DNA from 4 places in the Paenibacillus sp. PDC88 genome. Region 1 is predicted to be linked to each of the others. Evidence: riboswitches for the same ligand, from Rfam matches in the RefSeq annotation. Region 1 holds a riboswitch; each other region holds the start of a gene.
What was found. Region 1 has a riboswitch for cyclic di-AMP ahead of BLW49_RS27360 (C40 family peptidase). Riboswitches for the same ligand answer to the same signal wherever they lie in the genome.
Positions count from the first base shown of each region.

Region 1 (7,526 bases):
AGAACTCTTGCCTCGGGCTTCACTATCGCTTGCCCTGAAGCAAAGACAGCATTGTCCGCGATGGTGATCATAAGCTGTGATTGATTGAGCTTGGTATCCAGCTGATCAGTGAGACCATTCTTGCTTATATATTGATCGAGCTGCTTCTTCAGCTTCTCCAGCTCTTCCTGCTCTTGCTTCGCGAGCTGAGCCTCTTGAGAAGTCTCCGGATTTTTGGGCGGAGTCGATTCATTGCCTAAGTCCATGCTGGGATCGGTGGGGAAGGCAGACTTGTTATCCAGAACGCCTGTACCGCCATTAAGTGCACTGCTTAGAGCACTCGCCATTTGTTCAAACTTCTGAGCGTCAATGGAGCTCATGGAGAACAAAGTGATAAACAAGGCAAGAAGCAATGTCATGAGGTCAGAGTAGGGCAGCAGCCAGCTTTCGTCTACATGCTCTTCATGCTCTTCATGTCTTTTCTTAGTCTTTTTCACCTGTACTTCCCTCCTTGCTTGCAAGCTCTGCACGTTCGCTCGGGGTCAGGAATACGGACAACTTCTGATTGATCGCAATGGTGGATACACCGGATTGGATGGACAACAGACCTTCGACCATCATTAATTTAAGCTCGGCTTCTTTTTTGGAAATACGCTTGAGCTTATTCGCAATAGGGTGCCAGAGCACATATCCTGTAAATATACCTAACAGGGTCGCAATAAAGGCAGCAGCGATGGCATGAGCCAGCTTGTCCATATCACTCAGATCGCCAAGGGCGGCGATAAGACCGACAACCGCGCCAAGAACACCAAGCGTAGGAGCATACATACCCATTTGAGAAAAGATCAATGCACCTGTCTTGTGTCGTTCCTCTGTTGCGTGAATGTCCTCCATCAAGACGTCACTGACAAATTCCTGATCATTGCCGTCTATAATCATACGCATCCCGCTGCGCAGGAAATTATCGTCAATTTCGTCTACTTTTGCCTCGAGTGCGAGGAGTCCTTCGCGACGTGTAATGGATGCCCACTCCGAGAACATGCTGATCAGTGATACCTTATCAATCATCTTCTGCTTCATGAAGACAATCTTAAACAGCTTGGGTATTTTTTTGACCTCTGACATGGGGAAGGCCATAAAAATGGTAGCTATCGTACCACCGAAAATAATCAGGTAAGCTGCAGGGTTGTTCACCAAATTAATAAGTGGTGCACCCTTAAAGATCATACCTACAACTAGGGACACTAACCCTAGTATCAGTCCAATAATTGTTGAAATTTCCATCATACACCTCATCCATGAGATTTAATCTGAATCCTTTCAAGATATCCCTTTGATTTATAATATTTATCGACACGTTATTCATTTTTGTGAAGGGTTAATTTTCCGGTATAATAGAAACACGATACTAAAAATGGAGTGAACACACATATGGGCGTAAAACATGGACGTGAGTATAGCGACATATTAGAAGATTTGATAAAGGCTATTGCAAAAATTCCGGATCGATATACTTTCTTCGAGATGGAAGAAGAGGACTGGGAGCGGCTTGGAGCCGCAGACCGACGCGAGGTGGATGAAGCGCTTGCAGAAGATTTGTTCTACGCGCTGGGAAGCGAATCCATGATCACGGTTGGAAGTGGGGTCGTGATTCACGATAAGGAAAATCATCGTCTGAATATATTGATAGGCGAGGATGAACTGGACTTTGTAACCCTGATTTAGGGCTAATGGGGCGCTGGAATTAGGATCGCTTACATGATAAGATGGAACACGATAAGCCGTTTACCAGATAGCAAACGGTTCCTTATTGTAAGATATCAGTAAATATAGAGATAGAATTGCACCTAAGCTTGCTGATATGCTTAGCATTCTTTTACTGCATTTATTGCAGTGCCTGTATTTACGTGAGGCACCGGGTCTGCTGAATGTAAGTACGTCTTATCAAGGAGGTTAGATTGAAGCGATGGTCTTTACACAAGAGGAAGTAGAAGCTCATCTAGATAAACTTGAGGGCTGGGAATACGAAGAGGGGCGCTGGATTGTCCGTAAGTTCACGTTTACCAGCTTCATGAAGGGGATTGCCTTTGTTGATGAAGTCGGATTAATATCCGAAGCATTCAATCATCACCCTTTTATCACCATCGATCATAAAGTGGTCACACTGCGGCTCACTTCATGGGATGATGGAGGAATAACAGCGATCGATATTAAAGAAGCACAACAATATAATGAAGCTTACGATAGAATGATGCAAAATTAAGCTGCAATGGAATTAACAAAACACGCCTGTAGGAGTGCGTTCTGATGACAGATACAAACTCTTGCAGGCGTGTTTTATTTAAGTTATATGATTCTACTTCTTCTCGGCCAGCCACAAAGCAAGGTTCGCAATCTCTTCTTCTGTGAGCTGACCTTCAAACGCCGGCATCCCGCCGCTTGTGCCTTCACTAATAATCTGGTACAGCTTATTGGCATCATGCTCTGCACCAATGGTTTGCAGTGACGGTCCCATACCGCCTTCCAGTTGGTTACCGTGACAAGTAATACAGCTTGCCTTCGCCTTCTCCTCAGCAGCCGCAGCGTCTAGCGTTACCTCGGGCATTGCCGGAGGCTGTTCCTCTTCAGCCACATGTTCTCTTCCTGGAACCGTAAACATTAACACGAGGGCAAAAGCGCAAGCGAAGAAAAATAACCCACTCATGATCCATTTCTTCATTCGTTGTGTCCTCCTACTATGTACAATCCTTCATTTATTATAAAGGATCATGAACCTGCTTCATAGTATTTTATGGTAAATATTTAAACAAAAGTTAGGAGAGACAATCATGTCTATTTGAGTTTTACTCCGGTATACACCATACAGAAGAACAACTTAGGACCCTCCGGTGTAAGACGCTCATAGGTATCATGAATGGTAAATCCCGCTTTTTCATAAGTGCGGATCGCTCTTTTATTCCAGGTGAGAACTTCAAGATCAATCTCATTCTGCGGCTGCCGGGAAGCAGCCTCCTGTACAATGGTGCTTACAAAGGGAGCCCCTAACCCCTGCCCACACAGGTCAGGTCTCAAGCCTAGACCAAGCCGGGTCACACCGGCTAGAGGAAATAATTGTGCGAAGCCATATAGCTCACCAGTATCATTTACAATGGATAAATACTGTGTATCTCGGAGCTTAGGGTCGCCGAATTCAATCTCAAGTGCCTTCATCTGCTCCCAGGGCAGCCAGCCGTATATGTTATAAGGAGGTTCGTACTGCCAAGTGCAGATCTCAGCTGCATGCTCTTCACTCATAGGAAGGGCATGAAAGGTCGTTCCTTTCTGCGTCATGTCATCGTCTCCTTTGCCATCCCTCATCCAATAGTCATCCCTAATATAATATAAAAAGCCCGAAGATGGATTACTATTTAGTAATCTAATCTTCGAGCTATAGGGTCGTTCCAGCACAATGTTGCTTAATCTAATGCAGCAGTTTCGTATTCTTCCGTACTCATGATACGTTTTGCACCAATGTAACGTTTCTCATAGTAGCTCTCGTCCAGCTTGCTGATAATAACTCCTTTGGAGGAGGAAGCATGTGCAAATTTACCGTCACCTACGAAGATGCCGACATGGGATACACCATTTCCGCTTGTGTTAAAAAATACAAGGTCGCCAGGTCTCATCTCAGAACGGGATACAGACTTGCCCATTTTGTATTGAGAACCAGATTGATGAGGCAGATCGATGCCGAGTTTATCAAATACATACATGGTAAAACCAGAGCAATCAAATCCGTTTAAAGTCGTACCGCCATATTTATATTCGGTTCCCTTAGCGTTATCAATGACCTTGTCCATTTTGGAATCGGCGAATGCACTTCCTGTTCCGATGGAGAATGCAATAGCAAGACTCAGTGCTGCAGCAGTTAGTGACTTTTTCAAGAAAAAATAATCCCCTTCCAATGCCTGCGAGGTTAGCTTAAGGATTCGGTAGAAGGTTCCCCTATGATCACTTACGTTGCGAGATCAATTCACCCATAAAAGTGGTTCCCCCGCTTCCCAGATGCCAGGAATTTGGCTGTTCTAATGATGTGCACCTGTGAAAGTCGCTCACTCTTGTAAGACTATGTACTTAGTTAGTTAGTAAAAGTTACAACAATTATTACAAAGTTGTTACTAGAAGTTCTGGGCCTATTGTAACAGAGATTGTGTAAATTTGGCAATCGTTTTTTAGATAAAATATTACAAAAAACAAGCCTCACTCTAGGAAAAGAGCGAGACTTGTGAACTTTTTTGACGTTAAGCAGTCGGACTTAATTTCTGCTATGAAAGCGTTGTATTCGCGCTGGAGTGCGGTTTGGACAAGAGAGGTAGGATATTAATTGAGACAATAAATTCAGGCATCTTCGCTATTGGATCGCCAAATACTGAATTGAGAACTAATCTTCCATACATTGATGAGTGATCGAACGAGATGATAAGACTGCTGAAGAATCAGGGCTAAAAGTCCTGTCCATATGAGAGATACGGCCGTGAAAGCACTGAACAGCAGAATGGCAAGTGTGCTAAGTGTCAGGGCAACTCCAGTGACAGGAAGTGCATGACGGAGGCAGATCCATACAGCACCAAGGCCGCTTCGATTGCCTGTCAGTCCAAACTGGACATATAGGAGCAGCTGCTTGATGATGTAGGCATAAACGATCCATAAGATGACGTAAGGAGCCGCCTGCAGAAGAAGATTCTGATTGTAGACTGCATTCATGAGAATGGGGAGCACCTTTGGAAGGATCCAGTAGGCAGGCAGCAGCAGCAATATGATCTCAATGAGATAGAGTAACGATGTCTTTTTCCAGTGCTTAAGTGTCCCTCGAAAAAAGGAGAAGCCTTTGGTGCTTGACTCTTCATGAAGGCTGTGGAACAGACCCGCCCGAATCAGTGGAGTAATGAGCATCCTTAAAATGAACATGAGGACAAGCAGCCATACATATTCATGGACTGTGGAGCTGGTGCTCAAGCTGATCTGCCCCTCTAACCAGAACAAGATCTGGCTGAGCTCATGAGGAGGGGGATCTGGATAGCGCATAAGCAAGGGGATGACCGCAGAGGACACGACTTTGTACAGAAGAACACCCCATAGCAGCTGGTACAGAAACAAGAAGATGACGATTAGAAAATGACGCTTCACTAACTTAAAACCTTCGGAGAGATAAGATTTCATCCACTATACACCTCACCATGACAGACTTCCGAGCAAGAGCTCCAACACTTTGGTAATACTGATATTAAACCGGGTCTCCAATACTTCATCTCCTTCAGCTTTTAAGTAGTTGTTCATATGCTTGTTCTCAAGTGTGATGGAGTACTCAGGATCAACCATTGCCCAATCCAGCGGAGATTTGTAAGTCAGGTTGTAGATGATTTCTCCACCTTTACCGTCCCATACCTTGCGAATCATATGCCCGTCTGCAAAAGTAAATACGATAGGAATCTCTGAGTAATCGCCTGCATTCTTCGCCACTCTGATCGAGGAAATATAGCTTGGCTCCTCGGATGTCCCCTGTTCCTTGATGGCGATGGAATCTACGGAGAAATCAGCCATTTGGCTGCCATAAATATATTGGTCAAAATAGGTGTCCCACGATCTGCGGGTAACCTGCTCTACAACCTTTTGGAATTGAGCAGTCGTCGGATGCTTGAACCGATACTTGGCTGCATAGGTAGCCATAATCTGATCCATCTTCTTGGTACCAACCTGCTGTTCTATACCCAGGAGGACGAGTTTGCCTCTTGTGTATACATTCTCTGCATAGTGATTATGAGAGTCATACTTCCAGGCTTCCTGTGTAAGTGGAGCAGGCGAGCTCATCGATGCAGATTGCAGCGGCAGATTGGGAGTTAGACCATATTCCTGTTCCATTAGGCGATCTTCTGCATAGGAGGTGAATGCTTCATCCAGCCAAGCTTCTTCAAATTCATTGCTCGCGATCATGCCATAGAAATATTGATGGCCAATCTCGTGAATGACGGTTCTCTCGAGCTCATAACCAGGAGAGGTGTCATCCGCGCCAAAGGCAGTAATCAGTGTCGGATATTCCATTCCTCCCGCGCCATTCGCTTCTATAGGAGGAACAACGATGGACAGGGTAGAGTAAGGGTACCTTCCGTACCAGTCGCTGTAATTAGAAAGTGCAGATTTGGCTGCGTAAAAATAGCGATCCTTCAGATCCGCATGAGCCGGATCAAGATACAGCTTAATGCGTACTCCCGGAACATTTGGTGAGGAGAATGGCTCCTCAGCTACGATAAAGTTCGGTGAAGCCGCCCAGGCAAAATCATGAACATCATCAGCATAGAACTGGTAAACCCTCTGGCCATCCTGCTTCGTATAAGGCTTGGTCGGGAATCCGGTTGCAGCCACGATATAATCTTCGGGGACCTTTATCCGTACACTGTAAATTCCGAAGTCGGAATAGAATTCTGAGTTCCCGTGATATTGGTGGAGGTTCCATCCTTCGGTTGTCCGATTACGTCTGCCAGCAGGCTCGTAGACACTTATTTTAGGAAACCACTGACCTGCCATGACAAATTCATCTGCTGTACCCATCCGGGCAAAAATTTTAGGCAGCTCGACTTCAAAGGCTATGTTCAATGTAATGCTTTCGCCTCCTTTGACAGGCTTGGGCAGACGAACCTTCACAAGACTGCGGTCGTTCATATTGCCATCGTCCGGCTGAACATACTGAATGCGGTGTAATAGGGACAATCCTTCTATCGTTTTGATCTCGGTAAGCTTCATGGAGCCATAGCCGTCCTTCGGCATAACATCACCTCGAAGCTTTCCGCCGGACTCCTTCATAAAGGTTGTCTGATCAGAGGAGAAAGCATTGGGATATAGATGAAAATATAATTCATTTACGGTTTTGGTTCCCGGATGAGTCCAGGTCATGATGGAGGTGCCTTTTAAAGTGTTCTCTTCGGTCAGCTGCACGTCAATGTGATATTCGACAATGCGGTCGCTCAGCACTTCAGCTCGAGGAGTTTGAACGCTTTCCTGTACCGGTGCAGGTGCTGGATTAGCCCCAGGCTTGGCCGTATTTGGTGCGAGAGCAGGTAGAGCATCCGGGGAGCCGCTTAGACTGAGCAGCAGTGTGCCGCCAAGGACACAGACAGCAATAATAGAAGATAGAATAACTTTCGCGCGAACTGGGGTCATACATTATATACCTCCCGTTGACAAGCATCTAAGGCATGTATATGTTTGCAACGGGACAAATATTAGTTAAAATATTGGTATCAACTTTTGGAGGCCATAATCAATGGAACAAAACGGTCAAAGCGGCAAGAAACAAATTGCCTTGAATATTGTAAGCAGTAAGAGCAAGCATAAAGGATTTGGTGCAGGATCCATTGATCTGAACAACTTATCTCCTGTCATTATTGATGCTGGAGAGGCGAAGATTGATATTGGCGCCATGCATGCGAAGAGCAAAGTGGAGCGGGGGATTAAATTCTCTGCGGATAAGGCAGATGTGCCGAACGGCCGCCAGGTGTGGCTCGTATGGGTGG
Region 1 covers NZ_FNNT01000019.1:13,765-21,290, forward strand. The annotation lists gene motB (flagellar motor protein MotB) at 1-476, opposite strand, end outside; gene motA (flagellar motor stator protein MotA) at 463-1,263, opposite strand; gene BLW49_RS27340 (hypothetical protein) at 1,411-1,704, shown strand; gene BLW49_RS27345 (4a-hydroxytetrahydrobiopterin dehydratase) at 1,946-2,242, shown strand; gene BLW49_RS27350 (c-type cytochrome) at 2,336-2,698, opposite strand; gene BLW49_RS27355 (GNAT family N-acetyltransferase) at 2,812-3,309, opposite strand; gene BLW49_RS27360 (C40 family peptidase) at 3,435-3,902, opposite strand; cyclic di-AMP (ydaO/yuaA leader) riboswitch at 3,909-4,050, opposite strand; gene BLW49_RS27365 (hypothetical protein) at 4,357-5,178, opposite strand; gene BLW49_RS27370 (M1 family metallopeptidase) at 5,191-7,173, opposite strand; gene BLW49_RS27375 (YwhD family protein) at 7,277-7,526, shown strand, end outside.

Region 2 (7,526 bases), on a different contig from region 1:
GAACAAAATGATACTCAAATGGATCCCGGTTTGATTTATTCCGAACTTGAACCAGTGGGCGTAGATGGCCTTGAACTCCAGTATCAGGACGTGCTTCGCGGAAAAAGTGGATATAGTAAAATTCCAATAAACTCTCTGAATTTGCCTGAAGAGGGGACAGTCATTGAGCCACCTCAAAAAGGATTAGATATTGTATCATCCATTAACAGAGAAGTGCAAATCCAGACAGAACAGGCTATTCTCGATCAGCTTGAATGGCTGCAGCGAAATCCAGTGTCGGGAAAGCTGCATCCAAATGCAAAGACAGGATTCGCTGTAGCAATGGAAGTCGATACGGGGAATGTGGTGACTATGGCTAGTATGCCTGATTACAATCCAAATGCAGCTTGGGACTATGAAAGCATAAAGTATATTTATCGAAACGGAACGGTTGAATCCTTTCCTCCCAATGATACAGGACAGCATCCAGAATCAACAGTATTGTTAGGGTCGACTATTAAGCCGTTAAGCGTACTTATTGGATTAAACGAAGGGTTATTCAGTCCTAATACTCCTTACTTAGACCGAGGTTATGCGGAATTTGGAAGTGATAATACACGAGTGCGGAATTCAGGGAGTACGGTTATGGGGCTTCTCTATCCAGACACAGCTATTCAAAACTCTTCGAATGCATTTATGGTCGATTTAATTGGTGAAAAACTGTGGATTAAATATGGTAATGAAGGAATTGATGTTTGGGATCAATATATGAAAGAATTCGGACTTGGTGTAGATACGGGGGTGGATTTACCTCGGGAATTTAGAGGGAGAATTGAGTATAACCAAGAGAATCAAACGTCACTTACAGGCTTAGCTTTCGCTTCTTTCGGTCAACAGGGCAAATACACGACTATGCAGCTCGCACAATATGCAGTTATGTTAGCTAACAAAGGTAAACGAATGGAACCGCATTTAGTTAAAGAAATAAGGGACTCAAGCGGAAATGTAGTCGAAAGAATCGATCCTAAAATTCTTAATGAAGTGGAGTTTAATGAAGCTTATTGGGAAACCATTCACAGGGGAATGGCTACAAATGTAGATGTTGCTTTTTCAGGATTTCCATATGACTTTGCCCGGAAAACAGGTACCTCCCAACAGACGATATATAAAGATGGTGAAGCCATAAATGTTGAAAATGGCGTGTTCATCGCATTTGCACCGCGTGAAAATCCTAAACTTGCCGTTGCAGTAGTTGTTCCAGAAGGGGGATACGGCTCTATGAGCGCTGCGCCCATTGCTCGAAAAATATTTGATGCATACGATGCAGAAATCGGGTTAACCGAAGCACCTCGTTCAACTGAATAAATCAAATAATATAATAGAAAGCTCTGTACTTGATAGGGCTTTCTACATTGCAACAGAAAATAGAGTGGAGTATAAAAATGAAAAATGTCCATAGTGATCAATGTAGCGTCTACACATCACAGTTATACGCTTTGAAAAGATAAAGGTATTTATCATAGCGTGTCCAGCAAGGTACGCCAGCTAAATACTCATTAAATCGTTTCATTCTATACTGCTCTAATCTGCACAACGACGGCCGAACACCCTTTTCAGTGTTAGAAACATCGGAGCTTCAGTTGCAAATATTTTTGTTACTGTATTTGTGTTCCCGATATTTACGCTTACCCCACTATATGTAACTAGCTAATTTTGTGCCAGCTAATATCCGATTTTTTTATTTCAGATAATGTAGCTAATGGAGTAAAGTGTCGACACCAGGCTTACTGAAAAAGCAATCTCAACCTACGGTTTCGATAAATTCGAGAACTTGGTAACTGAACCATCGTATGCTTTAAACCGAGTTAACACTTATCAATGCACTTTCTCTCTTTATACTAAGAGTCTATTTATAAAGTAATATTGAATCCAAGGCAAAGTATATACTAAGATCTCCCGACGCCACTTACCCCCGGAAGTTAATATCCGGGGGTAAGTGGCATCTATAAAGAAAAAATGTAGAGTTTTTTATGTGCACAGAGACTTAAGTTATTACTGTAATTTGTTCAAATCAGTTTCTGTTTTTCAGGTGCTTCATTTCGTTAAGTAACGGGAAACGTAAGAACGTATGGGTCATAGCGATCGGCTGCTTATTTCATGAAGATGCCGGGCAGATTGTGTATCAAAATTTGATTCGAAATAATTCAGTCAAAACCCCTTCATAAGGGCGGGGTTGTAAATATAGCTTGTCCTTCCCTCTTTAATGAGAGTCATCAACCATATTAGAAAAACTCTTATCATCAATTGTTCTTCTGGCTGTAACGTACCGTTGCTTGTAGTATGTTTCCGAGAGTTTACTTACTCTTACTCCTTTACTGCTCGAAGAATGAGCAAATTGTCCATCCCCTATGTAAATTCCCGCATGAGATATTCCCTTTCCACTTGTATTGAAGAAAACTAAATCCCCAGTTCTTAAATTGCTTTTTGCTACCGCAGTGCCTGTTTTAGCTTGAGCAGCTGAGGTTCTAGGAAGGTTTTGATTAAATTTATCAAATATGTATAATATGAAGCCGGAGCAATCAAAGCCACTTGCTGCGGTCGTTCCTCCCCATTTATAAGGTGTTCCTACCACTTGGCTGACTTCTGATTGTAATTTTGATTTGTCATCAGCAAATGCACTTGTGGTACCAGAAGAAATAATAATAACAGACCCTAATAAAGACATGATAATTTTTTTCAAGTATAATATTCTCCCTTCGATGCCTACGGAGTTAGCTTAAGGATTCGGTAGAAGGTTACCTATATTCAACACTATTTTGAACAATTCACCCAAAGTGGTTCCCCCGTTTTAAATAAATTTAAATTCGGCAAAATAATTAAAATATTGTAACACTAATAACTGTAGTGTATAAATCGAGACTTGTCAATTATAACCTGTAAAATTTGTTGCTTCTTATGATTTCATGAGGATTTATTTAATTTAGAAAGGTTTTTCATAAATAATCGACAACTTAACAAGAAGTGGGTCATATTTTATGACAGGTAATATCATAACAAATTTGTAATTAATATGTCTTTTTTTATTTCAAAAACTGTTTCAGATTTAATCAAAAATAACCGCTCCAGTTACTGGGAGCGGTTATAAAAGTAGTATACTTTTTTATGTTATGCAGCCATGTTACGACATGCATCTGCACATTTAAAACAAGCTTCCGCACATTTTTGGCAATGGTCATGACTATGTTTTTTGCACTCATCACCACATGCTTGGCATATCTCAGCACACAATGAGCAAATTTCTTTGATAAATGGTGAATTGCTGCTCATTGCTGTTGCAGCAAAAGAGCAGATGTCGGCACATAGCCGATCTAGACGAATACATTCTGCCATCATTTTAATGTCTTCTTCTTTTAAACAAGCATCGTAGCAGTGATTACAAGTCACCATACATCGTAAGCATTCCTCTATACATTGTTTATACTGTTCATGTGACATTTCCATTCTCCTTTCAGTGATTAATTTTTTACATACGTAATTACTATTTACAATTAATCCTCGATACATACTCAAGGACTTGAATGTAAATTAACCAAAAATGTGCAGAATATGTGGAGATAACGAGTGAAAATAAAAAATCTATTTTCTAAAAGCTAATTTAATCAATGATTAGTTCGAAGTATAAATATCACTTTGAAAAGCTAACTATAGCCAGAACTAAGAACTTTAAATCGGTAAGTCATGGCTTATGCACAAAATATTCAAAGTTCAGGCGTATAATAATAATAAACAATCTTATGCTTATGGTGGATAAACGTTTGGGTTTTAAGGAGATCATGGGTTTCGAAATTACAATAGAATTTTGAAAAACATTACTACTTGAAATATTTGATAAATAATTTAAGTCATATATCTGGAAAAATTAATAGAACGGTGGTCATCAAAATGAATCGAATAGCTTTTAAATTAGGAATTATTATCGTATCTCTGCTGTTAGTGGTTCTGCTTTCCTTGGGATATGTCGTTGATAAAATCTTTTCGAATATGTATTATCAAAAATCAGAACAAGATGTGGCCGAAATGGCATCTCATTTTGTTGAAATGGTACATTCTAGTAAGAGCATACCTACAGATTTGATATCCACTATGGCAGAATTTTCGAAGGTGGAGATCTTTGTTTTAGATAGGCAAGGGGAATTATTAGGAAAATCAAGTAAGGCCTCTAATAATCATGTAAATTTCATTACCGCAACTGAAATCAATAGATTGCTTAACGGAGAATCATTAATGATAAACTATAGTGCTGAGAATGGAGAATCCTACCTAATCTCTGGTAAACCATTGTTGGATATTGGGGGTGGAGTTCTTGTGATTTCTTCTCTTGATATCGTTAATGCCTCTATACTGGAGGTGAGGCAGCTCTTATGTTTAACTGGATTGATCGGTTTTATCATAGCGGTGGGTGTTTCATTTTTTTTATCAAGAAAGATGTCTGGACCTTTGGTTCAAATGGAGAAAGCTACTAGAAAAATAGCTGCTGGTCATCTTGATAGTAGAGTAGAAGTGAGTACTAAGGATGAAATTGGTTCATTAGCAGCTGCAATAAATGATCTTGCAAAAGACCTGCAACGATATCAAGATACACGTACTGAGTTTTTTGCTAATATCTCACACGAACTTAAAACACCGATTATGTACCTTGAAGGTTATGCGAACGTAATATCAAAGGGACTTTATGAGACGGAAGAAGATATGAAAAAGTACTTAGAGATCATATCACAGGAAGCTAAACGGCTTAATCGCTTGATTATTGATTTATTCGATTTATCTAAGATGGAAGAAGGTAAATTGACACTATATAAAGATTCGGTATGTATCAGTAAAATTATAGAACAAGTTGTCAATAAAGTGTCAATGAGAGCGGAGAACAAAGGGATAACAATTAAAAATCATATCGACTCAACGTTTATAGTTAGTGGGGATCCTGGTCGACTTGAACAAATCTTTTTGAACTTATTGGATAACTCCATTCGGTATACGAAGGAGGGCTCTATAGAAGTATCAGCACAGCAAGTTAATAATAATATGGTATGTATTTCGGTTACAGATACGGGATCAGGAATTTCAAAAGAAGAACTACCCTTCTTATTTGAAAGATTTTACCGGGTCGAGAAATCAAGGTCGAGAGAACATGGAGGAACCGGTCTAGGACTTGCCATAACGAAAATGTTGGTTGAGTTACACAATGGATCTATTCGTGTATCTAGTGAAGTAGGGAAAGGAACAAGATTTGAAGTGTATTTAGAAAAGGAATATTAGAGAAGAGCACTTTGCTAGTGCTCTTTTCTTAATTTTTTAGAAGAAAATTCTTATTTCAAAATAACTTTTTTATGTATATTATGTACACCTTCCAGGAAATATTTAAAATGACTTTGGAATTTGTTTAATTAAAAATGTGTCGTCTGTAAGGTTTTATGTCTAACTGCTCCATATTTTCTGCAAATTTAGTGGTTATAGTGAGGGTAAATAAAGGAGGAATTAATTATGTTCAAAAACAAAAAATTGATGATCGGTATTATTACACTAATCACAGCGCTCATGCTTTCTGCGTGCGGTGGCGCTAATGATGAAAATCAAAATGGAAATACGGACATGAATCAAGGTACAGAAGAAAATACAGGAATGGATCACTCTGAGATGAACCATTCGACTTCAGGTGAAGTACCAGAGTATCTAAAGGAAGCAGAAAATCCTAAGTATCCTGTCGGTACTAAAGCAATTATTAAAGAAGGGCATATGGAGGGAATGAAAGGCGCTGAAGCAACTATTGTTGGTGCTTATGATACTACAGCCTATGCGATTTCTTATACCCCGACTACAGGTGGAGAACCCGTAGAAAATCATAAATGGGTAATTCATGAAGAACTAATTGATGCAGGTGAAGAACCATTAGCGCCTGGGGCTGAAGTGCAAACAGAGGCATCTCACATGGAAGGTATGGAGGGTGCAACTGTAAAAATTGACTCTGCTGAAAGAACAACGGTGTATATGATTGATTTTACCCCAACTACAGGTAGCGAAGAAGTTAAGAATCATAAATGGGTAACAGAAAATGAGTTAGCACCAGCTGCTGAGTGATTTGTCTTAAACAAAAGCAGAAGAGAGCATCTTACAAGCCTTCTTCTGCTTTTATTTTCTATGATTTATTTTTATCACTTGTCCATTTATACCCGACCCCCCATACGGTGTGTAAATAATCATCAGCAGGAAAATCTGCTTCTCGAAGTTTTTTGCGTATATTTCGAACGTGAGAATCAATGGTACGATCATCGATAAAAACATCATATCCCCAAATCTTACTGATTAGATGTTCTCTTGAGAAAACCCTGTTTTGATTATTGAGGAAAAGATCAACCATATAAAACTCTTTAGGGGTTAATTCAATCTTTATATTCTTATAAAGGGCTTCAAACGAATCTTTTATCAAGGATAAGCCTTTAAAAGATAACCCATTTATTCCTTCTTCAGTCTTTCCCCTCCGAAGTACGGCTTCTATCCTTGCTACCAATTCAGTATCATCAAATGGTTTCATTACATAATCGTCAGCACCGATATTTAATCCCTTTACAATATCAGATTTTTCACTCCGTGCGGTAAGCATAATGATTGGAATACTCGAATTTTTTCTAATTTTCTCGCATGCTTCCCAACCATCCATATCTGGCATCATTATATCTAATAAAATTATGTCTACTTGATTTGATTTCAAATAAATTAGTGCATCTACAGCTGAGTTTACTTTGATACATTTATACCCTAGGGGGGTAAGATAAAGAGACAATAAATCCAACATTCTCTGTTCATCGTCTATTATTAATACTGTAATCATGATTCTATATACTCCTCGTGTTTTGTATTGAAATAGATGTTTAAATAACGAAGTATCTTTTATGTTATAGGATATATTTATACAACTCAAGTCTTATAATCAGCGAATACCTGGTTTTTGATAATTAGAACTTTGTATCTTGACATACCCCATGGGGGTATAGTAAATTGAAACAGAAATAAATGATGAATTAAAGGGACCTTTTAACAAGGCCCTTTAAAAAAGAATCTAATATAGGGAGGGGGGGTATATAAATTAATTAATTTTTATCTATAGGGAAACACTATAAAAAATGATATTGAAGGGAGAATTTAAAATGAAAAATATGACTTTGCAAGTTGAGGGAATGAGTTGTCAGCATTGTGTGAACTCCATCGAAGGTGCACTGAAAAGTATAGGGGTATCTGGAAAGGTGGATTTGAACAGCAATGCTGTGGAGATAACCTATAACGAAGACAAGATAACATTAGATCAAATTAAAGAAACCATTGAAGAACAAGGATATGATGTTATGTGAATTTTAATGGACGGAGAGTGAGTACATTGGAAACAAGTTCAACTCCAATAAAACAAACAACTTTGCGGGTGAGCGGCATGACTTGTGCCGCCTGCGCAAATCGCATTGAAAAAGGATTGAGCAAACTTGATGGTGTGACTACAG
Region 2 covers NZ_FNNT01000010.1:19,449-26,974, reverse strand. The annotation lists gene BLW49_RS23390 (peptidoglycan D,D-transpeptidase FtsI family protein) at 1-1,344, shown strand, start outside; gene BLW49_RS23385 (C40 family peptidase) at 2,240-2,719, opposite strand; cyclic di-AMP (ydaO/yuaA leader) riboswitch at 2,725-2,859, opposite strand; gene BLW49_RS23380 (four-helix bundle copper-binding protein) at 3,145-3,474, opposite strand; gene BLW49_RS23375 (sensor histidine kinase) at 3,922-5,295, shown strand; gene BLW49_RS23370 (YdhK family protein) at 5,521-6,114, shown strand; gene BLW49_RS23365 (response regulator transcription factor) at 6,173-6,865, opposite strand; gene BLW49_RS23360 (copper ion binding protein) at 7,182-7,382, shown strand; gene BLW49_RS23355 (heavy metal translocating P-type ATPase) at 7,409-7,526, shown strand, end outside.
Region 2: linked by a shared signal. The riboswitch ahead of BLW49_RS23385 (C40 family peptidase) and the one ahead of BLW49_RS27360 (C40 family peptidase) in region 1 are both predicted to bind cyclic di-AMP.

Region 3 (7,526 bases), on a different contig from region 1:
GGCAGAGGTATTAGAAGAAACAATCTCGACTTTTGTTATTACTTCCTCATGTGCACTTGGCATCTTGTTAATGGTGGCGAGCATCTGGAACAACCCATAAGTTCAACGCCGTTATACTTGACAAGACCGGTACGTTTAAAAAGTAAATTCCAAGCTTACCGATGTTGATTCGGAAGGTGATGAGATGACACTTTTTTGGAGCAACAAATTGCAGAAAAAATTGTTGAATACAGGAAAAAATATAGAGTTGCCTGGTACAGATTAATTTGAAGCTATTCCGGGTTTTGGAATCGAAGTCATTAACTTCTTAATATGATGGATCGAAATCACATTGATGGGTTTCTAAAAAAACTAACGTAAATTGGACATAATCACCCAATTTCTTTAGCAAAATTCTATCGTCTGAACTTATACCGGACAGTTTGAAGCTCGGAATTTTTAAAAAAGAAGCCAATTCGGAGTTGTAAACCGGAAGCCAATCTTTTGCGGTTAATACCCTCGTTGATACTCTAGGAACATGTAACTATTCGTGTTTAAGATAGGTCGATGCTTCTGCAATTTTCTTTGCAAAAGACAATGGCTCTTAAATTGAAGCGTAATGTGCATACATTAAATGTGGGTATCAAATAACCAATGATTATGGAGCGAAGTTATGATAATTCCGGCTCTTTGCAAATACCATGTGAAAGGATATACTTCTTCTTGTAACAACGCAGCCTCTCCTAAATTTAATGCTTTACCATCATTATCTAATGATTCAAAGGACCACTTGGAATGTAAAGACAATCCTGAATGACTTTGTCGTCCCAATATCTCTCTGAACATTCTTGCGATCTTTCTCAACCAAACAGACACCGTTCATAATGTTTAATTCGCCGCCTAAGATATTTGCTTATTGGCTGACAGTGACATTTACCATGAAATGAAATTAAGCCCAAAGCAAAAAGAGGATCATTTGAGCCTCCTTTTGCAGTTAGTGTTTGTTTTACACAGCGTTATCCCTTAAGAAGTTTGGCGTTAATTGCTACGACAATAGTACTCAGTGACATCAGTATAGCCCCAATCGCTGGGTCTAGGACAATTCCGACGCCATATAATAGACCGGCAGCAAGTGGAATAGCAATAATATTATAACCACTGGCCCACCAAAGATTTTGTATCATTTTATTGTAAGCTTTCCTGGATAAGTTAAGAATCGAAACGACATCATTAGGATCACTTCTTACCAGTACAATATCTGCTGTCTCAATAGCGACATCAGTTCCGGCGCCAATAGCAATACCTAAATCCGCTTTTGCTAATGCTGGAGCATCATTCACGCCATCCCCTGTCATGGCAACCATATAACCTTCATTTTGAATTTCCGTAATTTTATGAGCCTTTTGATGTGGGAGTACTTCTGCATATATCTCATCTAATTGCAAGTTTTCGCCAACCCATTTGGCGACTTTTTTATTATCCCCCGTCAACATCATTGATTTAATTCCTAACAATTTTAAACTTTCTACAGCGTCCTTTGCGCTCTCCCTGACTTTATCGGCCAGGGCAATTAGACCAGCATATTGGTTATCAACAACGGCAAAGATAACCGTTTTTCCTTGCGAAGACAATTTATTATACTCCTTAATAGGATAATCTACTTTTTGATCCTCCATAAAGCCAGGGCTAACAACCAAAACATACTTACCCTTAACATTTCCCTTAAGTCCTTTCCCTATCAGTGCTTCAAAAGATTCTGGTTCAAATATTTTTATTTCACGGTTTTTCACTTCTTCCACTACACCCTTAGAAATAGGATGTTCAGATTGAGCTTCTAGGGAGCCCACAAGAGTAAGAATTTCAGTCTCTGTATATCCCGAGGCAGGTAAAATATCGGTTATTCCAAATCTACCTTGAGTTAGTGTTCCTGTTTTATCAAATACGACAGCGTTCAATTTTCGAGCTTCTTCAAAGGCAGTGCGGTTACGTATCAATAACCCTTTTTTCGCTGCTATTGCGGTGGTAGTAGATACAACAAGAGGTACAGCTAAACCCAAAGCATGTGGGCACGCAATAATCATGACAGTTACCATTCGCTGTATTGCGAAATTAAAACTGTAACCTAATGAGAGCCACACGAGTAAGGTTGTTAACCCAGCACCTAAAGCGACATAAAACAACCATTTTGCTGCACGATCTGACAAATTTTGAGTTTTAGATTTAGATTCCTGGGCTTCCTTAACCAGCGAAATAACTTGGGATAGGTAACCCTTTTCGCCGCTATTAGTTACGGTTACAGTTAATGCTCCTTCACCGTTAATAGCTCCTCCAATAAGTCTATCTCCAGGATTTTTGATAACAGGGACAGATTCTCCTGTAAGCATGGATTCATCAAGCGATGATTGTCCTTTGACAACGATACCATCTACTGGAATTCGTTCCCCGGGTTTTATCAAAATTTTCTGATCTGGGCGTAACTCCGACACGCGTACTTCCTTGATGATTCCATCAACAGTAATAAGATGTGCTTCAGAGGGTATTAGTTTCACTAATTCCTCAAGCGCATTAGATGCACCTAAAATAGATTTCATTTCTAGCCAATGACCGAGCAACATTATAACAATAAGAGTTGCTAGTTCCCAAAAGAAATCTACATTAGTCAACCCGATGACGATTAATGAACTGTATACGTAAGCTACAACGATAGCTAGCGAAATTAACGTCATCATTCCTGGGTTCTTTTGTTTTAGTTCCCGATATGCACCAACTAGAAAAGGCCTACCTCCATAAAAGAAGACAAAGGAAGACAGTAGAAACAGCAGGACAGTGTCATATGGGAAACGCCAATTTACACCAATTGACATCTGAATCATGGGCGATAAAGCTATGATAGGAATGGTGATAATTAGTGAAATACAAAAGCGTCTCTTAAAATCATCTACATGATGACCGGCATGCTTATCCCCACTATGATGGTGCTCGGCACCATGCTTCTCACTTTCGTGCCCTTGCGTATGATTGTTCAGTGATTGATGTTTCACGCTTTTTTTGGGGTCATTATACATTGAATTCACCTCGTCATAGGATCTTTAGTGTGAAGTAATAGATAAGAAAGTAGGACTACATCACGTAGTATTTTTACCCATTAAGACTAAATTAAACATGTACAATGTATTTAGTTTAGATTTTTATTTGCATTCTTTTCACGAGGATACAATAAAGGAATTTTATAGGAGATGGAAAGATGCGATAAAATGCAAACTAATTTTAACTAAAATTATGTAATTTGTGTTCAATAACAAGACCAATATCTTATATTTTTATTAAGCTTTCTTCACAAATTCTACATAAATTTGGGTTATATAATATTCAATCCTACAAAAGGTTTCAAGTCCTAGTAAAGCAATGAGAAGATTTGGTTTCCGGATATTTTAAAACAGTTTGAAAGGTGATGATTGACACTAAAACATAAATCTTGGATTTTGTTCATGAACAATACCAAAATGTATTTGAAGAATACTGACCTTGTATGGTGGATCGATGGCAGGCATGCAAGGTAAACGAATAGCGTTTATGCACGAGAGACCGTGCCGATATTTATTATGAAGTATGTGCAGATGTGGTGAGGCTTGTTGAGGTAAAAACAAACTGAATAATCAACAATGTAATCTTTCTAAAATGAATGGAGGTTTGTATTGTTGAATGCACCTTTCCTTCCTTTATAGTAGAGTGAGTTAACTGATTCTGCATTTTGTAATCTGTCTCTTAGAGTTTTTTCATGGAAATTGAAATTAAATTAGTTACAAAATTGTTATTTATATATAATCAACAACTATAAAAAGAATGTGGAATTTTTCATTTCATTTTTCTAGATATTGCAGCGATTTGAATGAAAATTGTCATGAAATGAAATAAAAGATGGATTTGAAGGATGTGATTGACAACATATACGAAAATGTACTACATTATGTAGGGTTACAAAAAATTAATTTTTTTGCCTAGTTTCATTTTTGAAAACGGGGGATTCATTCTGAGTGAATTATTCTTGACTGGAAAGGATAAAGGGACCTTCTACCGAACTCTTAACTAACTCTTAACTAACTCCGTAGGCATCCGAAGGGAGAATATGTGTTTGAAGAAATTCATGATATCGTTAATTGGTTCTGCTTTAATTTTATCTGCCGGTGCGACCAATGCATTTGCTGATGATCAATCCAAATTGCGTTCAGAAGTAAGTCAAGTTGTAGGTACCCAGTACAAGTGGGGGGGGACTTCAGTTTCAAGTGGATTTGATTGTTCGGGATTTATATTATACATTTTTGATAAATTCAATTTGAATCTGCCTCGTACCTCAAATGCCCAAGCAAAAACTGGTACCCCGGTATCAAAGAATAATCTAAAACCTGGTGACTTGGTATTCTTTAATACAAGTGGTGCTGGTATATCACATGCGGGGATATATATCGGGAGTGGGCAATTTGCTCATTCTTCCAGCAGTAAAGGTGTAAGAATTAGTAGACTAACTGAGAAATATTACAAGGATCGATACGTTACAGCAAGACGTACCATCTCTAAACAAAGTTATACAAAAATGGTCAGTGTATTGCACTAATACGATTTGTAATTAAACAAGCCCAGGTAATTATGATATGATCCCCTCATAGTAGACAGAAAAAAGCAAGCACATTACTCTGTCTATTATGGGGGGATTTATTATGGGGGAAATTAGAAAAACGTATGATATAGCGTTCAAGAAAAAAGCGGTGGATTTATACTTGAAAGATGGCATGGGCTACAAAACGGTTGCAAAAGAGCTAGGAATCGATCACTCTTTGGTACGCCGTTGGGTGGAGCATTTTAAAATTGAAGGAATAACAGGGCTTAAAGAAAAATGTGGATTAGCAAAAGGTCCTGGTAAAGGTAGACCACGAACAAGAACTGAAGATCCTGAGACTAAAATAAAACGGCTTGAAGCTGAAAATGAATTGCTAAAAAAGCTCTTAAAGATGTGAAAGGTGGAATGGATTTAGTACCTTGTAACAAAAAGTTTGCTGTGATTGAGGAGTTGACCAAAAACGGATATAGCGTCCTCCTTCTTTGTCGACTCGCTCAAGTCTCGAGGAGTGGATATTACCGATGGATAAAAAGGCAAAAGTTCACCTCACCTAAGCAACTTGAGAATAGACAGATTAAAAAGAAGATAGCGGAATGCTATAAAGAGGTACGAGGAATTTACGGATATCGACGGGTCAGAGTATGGATTAAAAAGAAATACGGACTACGAGTAAATCACAAACGAATCCAACGATTGATGAACGGGATGGGGATTCAAGCGGTCGTCCGCAAGAAAAAACTTTATTATGGGAAACGAGAAGCCTATGTGATCTCGAGTAATCTTCTAAACAGAGAATTTAGAGCTTCAAAACCAAATGAGAAATGGGTCACCGACATTACCTATTTAATATTCAACGGGCAGAGACTATACTTATCAGCTATTAAAGACTTGTATAACAACGAAATTATCTCCTATCAGATCAGTCGAAGAAATGATCTCAAGCTTGTGATGGATACCCTCACAAAGGCAAGAAAAAAACAAAAAGTTGAAGGAATTCTCCTACATAGTGACCAAGGGTTCCAGTATACCTCTCGCCAATATAACCAACGTCTTAAAAGATACGGGATGATTGCCAGTATGTCGAGAAAAGGGAATTGTTGGGATAACGCATGTATGGAGAACTTTTTTAGTCATTTTAAATCGGAGTGTTTTAATCTATACACTTTTCGTACTAGTAAGGAAGTAGAGCATGCCGTCCAACGGTACATCCATTTCTACAACCACCAACGTTTTCAACAGAAACTAAACAACCTAAGCCCGTATGAATATCGGACTCAGGTTGCTTAATGATGCTTTTAAATTACTGTCTACTTGACAGGGGTCAGTTCATTACGGGTTTGTTTTTTACTATCTATTCTAGCTTTAGATATTTTTTAACAAAGTCTTTGTTAAAGAGGATGTATCATCAATAAAAATTATGCATTTGGACAACAACAGAAATATCAAAATCAAAAATTGACTAGTCCTAACAATTAGACTACAATTTGTAGTGTAATTGTTGTTAAAATATTGAATTCATTAAACTCCCCTCTGCTTTTAAACACTACATGCTTTTTTAGTTTAAAGGAAGGCACCCAGTCATTCTCCTAGTTACAACCGTTGTGGGTATAGAGTTGCACGTTACCATTTGGAATAAAACTATTCTATTACCATACAGATAATACCCAATTAGCTTTAGGTTTCTGAAATTAAAAGAATCAGCATTGTAGGTAAGGTTCTATGAGCTGTTTGTGTATTAATAGAGCCACCCTCACTAAGGCCACTATCTTGAAACTGAACACCTGCAACAGATCATTAAACAAAATGTAGATATAATCCGTTTAGTTTCTACGAACAAACCTTATTTAATAGGCTTAAACGCCATTAGTGCAGCGATTCGTTGGTAGTTCTATGACATTTACTGAATAAGAATGAGACTAGTAAGTATCTCTAATACTATTAAGCATGACTTATAGTTCTATCGCAGATATTATGATCGAACAAATTATAATAAGCGGCATTGGTAAATGGAATAATCTAAATCATGTTGTTGGTATGTTAAAGGATAACCGAAATTGAAATCGATAACTCAAGAAAATATGAACAATTTATTCGCATTGTGGCACCAGTTTTTATACCCGACCCGACTCGTTAAGTGGAAGCAGATTCTAAATCTAATTTGAAGATTCTTAAAGTTAGAACCTCTCATTTTGAAATTCTTCATAGACTTTTTATTAAATACTTTGTGAGAAAGTGATCATAAAATCTACACTTATACTGATTATAATAGAATATTATTTAATAATAAGTTAGGAGACTGATTATTATGAATAAAAGTTTAGAAGAAAAAGGGAAAGGAAATTCTTCAGGGATAGGCACTTTATTTTCTGTTGTTATGATTGTTTTGATTGGTTTTGCTGTATGGGGAAATGTGAAAAAGCCAAATGATACAACGATTGATACACTGAATGCGGACTCTAATACGCATCCACACATATTTAGCTACTCACCTGGTAATGAAACGGTCTGGGTAGGCACTCATACAGGTGTTTATGAACTTAATAACGATAAGTTTCAAAGGACACTTTTTGAACTTCGTTCAAATGATATTATGGGCTTGGAAATTGATCCACGTAATCCCAAAAGGATCTTTGTATCCGGTCATGGTTTTGTGAAAAGGTCAGTAGATGGCGGGAAGACATGGCAGGTTATAGAAAACGGACTACCAAACCTAGCAAAACCTGATGAACCTGATGCCCATTATTTAACGATGGATCCGGACGACTCCAATCATTTATTTGTAATGTTAGCAGGTGAAGGTGAAAACCTTTATGAAACAAAGGACGGCGGAAATACATGGCGGAGTATAACGAGTTTACCAGCTGGTGCGTATTCCATCTCAATGATTTCAGGTGCTCCATCATCAATTTTGGCTGCAACCGAAGCGGGGCTT
Region 3 covers NZ_FNNT01000010.1:40,017-47,542, reverse strand. The annotation lists gene BLW49_RS23470 (DUF1259 domain-containing protein) at 610-825, opposite strand; gene BLW49_RS23465 (copper-translocating P-type ATPase) at 996-3,044, opposite strand; cyclic di-AMP (ydaO/yuaA leader) riboswitch at 3,965-4,107, shown strand; gene BLW49_RS23460 (C40 family peptidase) at 4,112-4,591, shown strand; gene BLW49_RS23455 (transposase) at 4,695-4,991, shown strand; gene BLW49_RS29545 (IS3 family transposase) at 5,000-5,881, shown strand; gene BLW49_RS23445 (WD40/YVTN/BNR-like repeat-containing protein) at 6,900-7,526, shown strand, end outside.
Region 3: linked by a shared signal. The riboswitch ahead of BLW49_RS23460 (C40 family peptidase) and the one ahead of BLW49_RS27360 (C40 family peptidase) in region 1 are both predicted to bind cyclic di-AMP.

Region 4 (7,526 bases), on a different contig from region 1:
TAGAAGCTGAATGAAAAATATTAATGTATGATCAGGTCTTGATTGCCCCTGTTAGTACCCCTTTGGCAAAATGCTTCTGAAGCAGCGGGAAGAAGCACATAATCGGAACCATGGTCACAAAGACAGCGGCCATCTTCATTCCCGTAGAGAACGAGTTCTTTCCTACCGCCTCCACACTCGATGCATTCGACGCATTGGTCGAGGATTCCACGATAATGGCCCTCAGCACATTTTGCAACGGCAGCTGATCCTGTCTCCTCAGGAAGATCATGGCATCATACCAGCTGTTCCAATACGCTACACCATAGAACAAAGTAATCGTTGCTATGATCGGTGCAGCAAGGGGAAGTACAACCGAGAACAAAATTCTCCATTCACCGGCACCATCGAGCCTGGCTGATTCCATCAGTGATTCCGGCAGGCTATGAAAGTAATTCATCATCAGGATCATATTAAAGGCACTGAAGCTGCCTGCAAGAATGACGGACATTAATGTCCCTGTCAGATGCAGTGATTTCATGACAAGATAGAGAGGTACAATGCCCCCATTAAAAATCATCGTAAAAAGAACAAGGAAGAAGATCAGCTTCTTGCCCGGAAATTTATTGCGGCTAAGGCCATAAGCCATGCTTGTCGTTAAAAACAAACTGAGTGGCAGCCCAATCACAAGCAGCTTGGTTGTATTCCAATATCCGGTCAGGATACTCCCATCAGCAAAGAGCGCTGTATAAGAATCAAATGTGAACTCTTTAGGAAACATGAGCAGCGGATTCTCCGCATACTCCTTCGGCGTTGCGAACGAGATCATAATGACATTCCAAAAAGGAATTAAGATCAGCAGCGCCATCACACTCAGAACGAAAAGGATAAAATAATCGATAAACGTCATTTTATTGCTCAGGAACTTTGGTTTTTTTCTAGCTATCGTGCTCATCAGTTTATTCTCCTCTCCTATCGGAACAACCCGTCTCCGCCCAGCTTCTTGGCTACCCGGTCCGCTGCCAGCAAGAGGAACATGTTCACAAGTGAGCGGAACAGGCTGACTGCAGTCGAGAATGAAAAGTCCGTCGAGGACTGGAAGGTGATCCGATAAATATAGACATCAAGGACTTCGGACACATTCTGTGTCGCTGCATTCGCAAGGTTGAAGATTTGATCAAAACCGGAAGACATCAGCCCGCCGACATTCAAGATGAACATGACTGTAATCGTCGGAAGAATATTCGGCAGCGTAATCCGGAACATCTGCTGAAGTCTTGATGCACCATCAATCTGGGCTGACTCGTACTGATCCTGATCAATTCCTGATATGGCCGCAAGATAGATGATGGCTCCCCAGCCTGTTGATTTCCAAATATCTGTGAGCAGGAGCATCGGCACGAAGGTATCCTCTGATCCCAGGAAATTAATCGTTGGCAGGCCGACTAATGCAAGCGCACTGTTCACTAGTCCATCGTAGGCGAGGACATTGATGACAATACCTGAGACGATAATCCAGGATAGAAAGTGCGGGAACGTAAATACCGTCTGGAATATTTTTTTCGTTCTTCGCATCCGAAGCTCATTCAGCATCAGTGCCAGCAATATCGGAAACGGGAACTGGACGACCAGCTTCAAAATGTTGATATATAACGTTCGCCATACCGCATCAATAAAGGCAGGGTCTCTGAACACGTATTCAAAATTCTCGAAGCCGACCCAAGGACTTCCCCATATGCCCAGGTTCGCTTTATATTCCTTGAATGCGAGCGATAACCCGCCCATCGGCAGATAAGCAAACAGGATGAGCCAGATTAACCCTGGTATGAGCAGGGTATAAGTCATACGGTGTTTCCAGATCTCTGAGAACAGTCTTCGGCTTCTGGTTGGATCTGGCTTCACTTTTTTACCAGACCCAGACTCTAGAGCAGCTGGTTTCAATTTGCATCTCCTCACTCTTCATAGATCTAATCTTCTTAAGCTTCTTCACAAAGAAATTCAAAAGCAGTACCTAAATGCCTTTCCCAGAAAGACCAGTCATGAGCTCCCGGGCTCTCTACATACTTGAATTTATAAGTTGAATGATTCATATAAGCGGCAAATTCTCGATTCATGTCTACAAAAGGATCGTCACTCCCGCAGCAGCAAAGTATGGATGGGAGTTTCTTCCCTTCTTCAGCCCGCTCGCGGGCAAGCGCATACAAATCCTCTTGTGATTGAACCTCAAGATTTATACCGAATACACCTTGCATTTCCTTGATCATGTCAGAGGTCATGTCACTTCTATGCAGTCTCTGCTGGATATCCGTCACCCCTGAAAATGAAACGACTTTACGGTAACGTTCTGGATAAGTCAGCCCGCATTTGAGTGCTCCGTATCCTCCCATCGACAATCCTGCGACATAAGTCAGTTCGGGATCCTGGTTCATGTGGATGAGATTGGCACAAGTCCTGGGCAGCTCCTCCGTGATGTAATAAAAATAATCCAGCCCATGCGCCATATCGGTGTAGTAGCTTCTATTGGCCTCCGGCATGATAACTGTGCATCCATATTTCTGCGCATACGTCTCAATTGTGGTCATACGATGCCAAGTGCTCGCATTATCTCCTGCACCGTGCAGCAAATAAAGCGTGTACTTCGGTCGTTCCCCGTATTCTGTTGGAGAGATGACATGGATGCTTGTCGTCATACGGAGCGTCGGCGAACCTGTCTCTATTGCTATATAGGCCATAAAACCTCCTTTCTGATCCACTTTTTCGAATCGTTTCACCATACTATTATACGGTTATTCCTCTGTTTTACGTTAATACAGTCATTTGGAAGCGCTTGCTTCGAATCGTTTCGATTCCTATCATAATCTCTTCGCTTAAAGATTGTCAATGCAGTTTATACTGTTTTTTTACCAATCTCTAAAAAGCACAGCTGAAGATATTGACTTTCAAATGACCCTGTAATACCATATTTCACGAAATTCAGAGGACTGGAATCAATCTCCTAATCTCCCTCAAGCTGATTTATGAAATTGATTCCCTGTTCTAAACGTTTCGAAGCTATGACTTGTACTGAAACCAGTGTCAGAACACTGCTGGCGAATTAGGAATGGAGGAAACTATGATACGTACATTGAGCGGCTTTGAGAAGAAGATTAGATCACAAGACTTAAATGTCTTTTCGATTCGTGTGCTGCAGGATGGCGGGCTGGTTGGAGAATGGAACCGTGATCAAGACATGCGTCGTCAGCAACATTCTATCAGCAAATCATTTACATGCATGGCCGCTGGTCTTGCCATTGAGGAAGGAAAGCTCACACTGGATACAAAGCTCGGTGAATTTTTCAATTACAACACCACTTACCGCTCTCAGGATCCGCAGCTCCCTTCTCCTGATGAGCTCACCCTTTATGATTTGTTACGGATGTCTTCAGGGCATGACTCTCCACCGCTATGGCTGCCGGAGCGGCAGTCACTGACGGAGAAGGATTGGGCAAAATACTATTTATCCCTGCCGCTGAACCGCCCTCCCGGCAAACAGTTTACTTACAGCAGCGGCGATACCTTCATGATCTCGGCGTTGATTCAAGCAGCCGTCGGTGAGACGGTCCACCGTTATTTGAACTCCCGTTTGTTTGATCCTCTGGGTATACATCACGTGGAATGGGAAACCTCGCCTCTCGGAGTCACATTGGGATGCGCAGGTCTCGTGATCAGCACCGAAGAATTAAGCAGATTCGGCCAAATGCTGCTGGATGAGGGGGCTTATGAGGGCAAGCAGCTGGTGCCTGCAGAATGGATTCAATTTGTGACTCGCAAGCATATTGATTCTGTCGGTGAGGGAGACTGGTCGCTCGGCTATGGCTGTCAGTTTTGGATGTGTTCTCACGGAGCATATCGAGGGGATGGTGCACACGGCCAGCTGCTCGTTATCATACCGGACCGGAGAGCCGTGATTGCTGTTAACAGTGAGGAAGATCGTATACAGTCTATCCTTGACGCAGTGTGGGAAGATGTCCTGCCTATTTTAGAATAAAGCCGCCTGACTCATTCTTGAACCAACTCCCTGAACGCAGGAAAACTGCACCCCAGCTGTTAGCTTGCGGCTAACCATTGGAGCGCAGTTCCTGCACAGCAGCTACTATCTGCTGTATAAGCCTCAGTTTATTATTAGGTTTATAGAAGCAGGGCCGTCAGTGCGTTCAGATCATTCACAGTATAGTCCGGCGTATCCTTATCATCAGTGGAAGGCTGATAGCGGCCGTAACCCTGCATAATTCGAATCGTAATCATTCCAAGTGATTTGGCTGGGATAATATCATTATCAATACGATCGCCGATCATGATGGATTCCGAGGGCTCAGCTCCGGCTGTTTTCAATGCATATTGATATAAGCGCACATCTGGTTTAGACAAGCCTTGTTCGGCCGAACACGCGATAACATCCACATAAGAACGAAGTCCATATTTCTCCAGCCGCGCTTCCGTACCCGGACTTTGGTTAGCCACGATACCGATCCTATAGCGTTCACCCAGCTGCTCAAGAACAGACCGAGCTTCAGCGTAAGGCTCCTCAAGCTCCTTTTGAAACTTAAGCCTAGGCTTGATATACTCTCTGTCCTCCTCGGAAGGCACAAGCTCCGAAATCGCATACTGCATGGGAGAAGCTATGTAATTGGAATAGCTCTGAATAAATTTGCTGCGTACGTCCTCCATTGTAATGTTATACCCGAGTCCATTTGCTTCTCTCACAAATTGGCCGATAATGTGATCAACGGGAACCCATTCATTTACGAGTGTATCTCCTATATCAAAAAAGAGCCATTTCACATGATCAAACTTCCCCATAATGCCATTCTCTACCTTTCTATCTGTAAATATAGAAAAAGAGACCCATGCTTATATCACGAGTCTCACATGCTATGTTTCCTTTAACTCCAGTATATCAATCCTGTATCTAATTACGCAAACTGTATAGTAAGCACCTACACTAGCCATAAGCCGCAGCCTCCTGCTTCTATCGCTGTGTGCGTGCAGATCAATTAATTAACGGCAGCCCGTTCTCCATTTAACAGAAATCCTACTTCGCCCTTGATTGTAAAAATAACGTGGTCTGCGCCCATACCGCGGTATACTCCGCGAGGATGATTCAGCTGTGTAATAATGGTAATCGGCTTACGTGTCCAGGGTCTGCATATTTGCAAAAACCGGCAGGTCAGATTCAAGCTGTTCTCAAAAATAAAAATACGTCCTACCGCCGCATTAGGCAGCAGCCATTTACTTGTAAACGCCGTATCCATACGTATAATGTGCTCTACTCCAAGCCGTTTGACCTGCTTCTCTTCCTGTGCACTGTTCGTCAGAACAGCAAAAGAAAGCTTCTTGTACATTAATAATCGAATAAAATTTCTGGCCGCTTCATTTGGCGCCGTAACTAAAATAACTTCATCACTCATTACAATCATTTCCTCCCTGTAATAGAAAAAGACAACAAAAAAAGAACACCGACGATCAAAGGCATGCCCGGTGCTCTCCCACCTATATATCAGAACATGGCAAAACATGACCTGTGATATAGGCGCTACTCGGCTTGCTGCCTCTCCCTTTGTTACGCTTACGAGGTTAGCTGTCGGATTCGGACAAGAGAGATTGCCCTATTCACGGCAATAGCCATGAAATTCACCCCATGGATCGATGCATCCACATCTGGGTCCCCCGCTTTTTGGATCAACAAAAATTCAGCGCATAAATAAAACCACAGAGGATTAAACCTCTGTGGCTGATCGCTCACAAGATTTATCATTCCTCTCTCAAACGTTGGCACAGACGATACCTAGAGAATATTCACGTTAAGCTAAGTGAAGGAAAGAACCTTGCATCTCTTCCACATCTCTAGTTCAGCTCTGTACAGCTTACGAGGTTAGCTGTCGGATTCGGACGGTGAGAGTCGTCCTATCTGTTCCTGATGATTCCATATGACATTCCACATGAATCTTCGGTTCAGAATTCACCCCATGCATCGTGTATCATTCGGCTCTCACACCGAATCAAGCACGCTGCCTTACTCTGGTTCCCCCGCTCTCCGCCATATTAGGCAGAAATTAAGCGATCATAGCAATGAGAAACTATTTAAATAAACGGTTGTTCGTTTGCTCAAGATTTACGATATGAATCATACACCCGTTGAAAATCGATGTAAAGCTCCTTCAGCGGCTCATCTTGACGATTTAGCGTTGTTTTTGGATAGAATAAGAGTAAAACATTCATCAATATGCATGCAGCTTATCTGTTCTCAGTTTATCTCGTTATTTCGTTTAATTCTAATGCCTAAGTTTACCTTCGACAATCGTCCTCCTCAATTCTTAAGCTTTGTTTGACTTTCTCCATATATTGTTTAAAATTAAATTGTTATCAATATATATAAAGAGATTGATGAGGAACGGCAATACAAGCATCATTTATATTCCAAATTTATAGAAAGGATGGATGAAGGCATGTCGATTTATCAATACCAAGTGAATACACTTAAAGGCCAGAAGTTAAGTATGGAGGAGTACAAAGGAAAAGTACTCTTGATCGTAAATACAGCAAGCAAGTGCGGATTAACCCCTCAATACAAAGGACTGCAGGAGCTATATGACAAATTCAATGACCAGTCCTTTGAAATTCTCGGTTTCCCCAGCAACCAATTTGCCGAACAAGAACCAGGCTCAAATGATGAAATCGCGGAGTTCTGTCAAATGAACTATGGTGTGAGCTTCCCGATGTTTGAGAAGATTAAAGTCAACGGAGATGAGGCACATCCGCTATTCAAGCACTTGAAGGACAATGCACCAGGTATACTTGGCTCCAAAGCAATTAAGTGGAATTTCACCAAATTCCTTATCGATCAGAACGGAAATATTGTAAAAAGATACAGTCCACAAACGACACCGGACAAGATTGAATCGGATATCGCCAAGCTGTTAAAATGAGTATTCTGCATGTAATCCCCGTCGAAACCCACAATGGGAGCAAAAAAAAGAGCTTGAAGCAAATTGCTTCAAGCTCTTTCGTATGATGCGGTCGAGAGGACTCGAACCTCCACGGGTATACACCCACTACCCCCTCAAGATAGCGTGTCTGCCATTCCACCACGACCGCGCATCTTGTATAGCATTTTCTTGCCAACAAAATATATTATACACACTTATCAATCATAAGTAAAGTGATTATTTTAAAATATATTTTTTAATTTTTAGAGAAGGCTGTAAAGTTAAGTCAGTGTTAATATATATTACATTAAAAATAGGTATTTAACTGTTTATAGGATATTATTCCGTTTTATTATTGACATTATAAGGATGTTTATGTGAAAATACATATCAAACATAACGATATTCAAAGATAAATTGACATATACATAACATTCAAATTCACCCAAGATGGTTATCGCGTTTAACACAATAAGGGGGCGAATCTGGTGAACAGAGGAAATAAGCTTCTTGATTATGTAAAACTGCTTGATTCCTCACTTCAAGTCGGAGGATTCTCTCATTCCTTCGGACTTAAGTCAT
Region 4 covers NZ_FNNT01000006.1:36,942-44,467, forward strand. The annotation lists gene BLW49_RS18075 (carbohydrate ABC transporter permease) at 32-934, opposite strand; gene BLW49_RS18080 (ABC transporter permease) at 952-1,920, opposite strand; gene BLW49_RS18085 (alpha/beta hydrolase) at 1,956-2,711, opposite strand; gene BLW49_RS18090 (serine hydrolase domain-containing protein) at 3,092-4,006, shown strand; gene BLW49_RS18095 (HAD family hydrolase) at 4,147-4,800, opposite strand; gene BLW49_RS18100 (hypothetical protein) at 5,013-5,426, opposite strand; cyclic di-AMP (ydaO/yuaA leader) riboswitch at 5,567-5,724, opposite strand; cyclic di-AMP (ydaO/yuaA leader) riboswitch at 5,865-6,088, opposite strand; gene BLW49_RS18105 (glutathione peroxidase) at 6,465-6,944, shown strand; tRNA gene BLW49_RS18110 (tRNA-Leu) at 7,031-7,113, opposite strand; gene BLW49_RS18115 (urease accessory protein UreF) at 7,433-7,526, shown strand, end outside.
Region 4: linked by a shared signal. The riboswitch ahead of BLW49_RS18100 (hypothetical protein) and the one ahead of BLW49_RS27360 (C40 family peptidase) in region 1 are both predicted to bind cyclic di-AMP.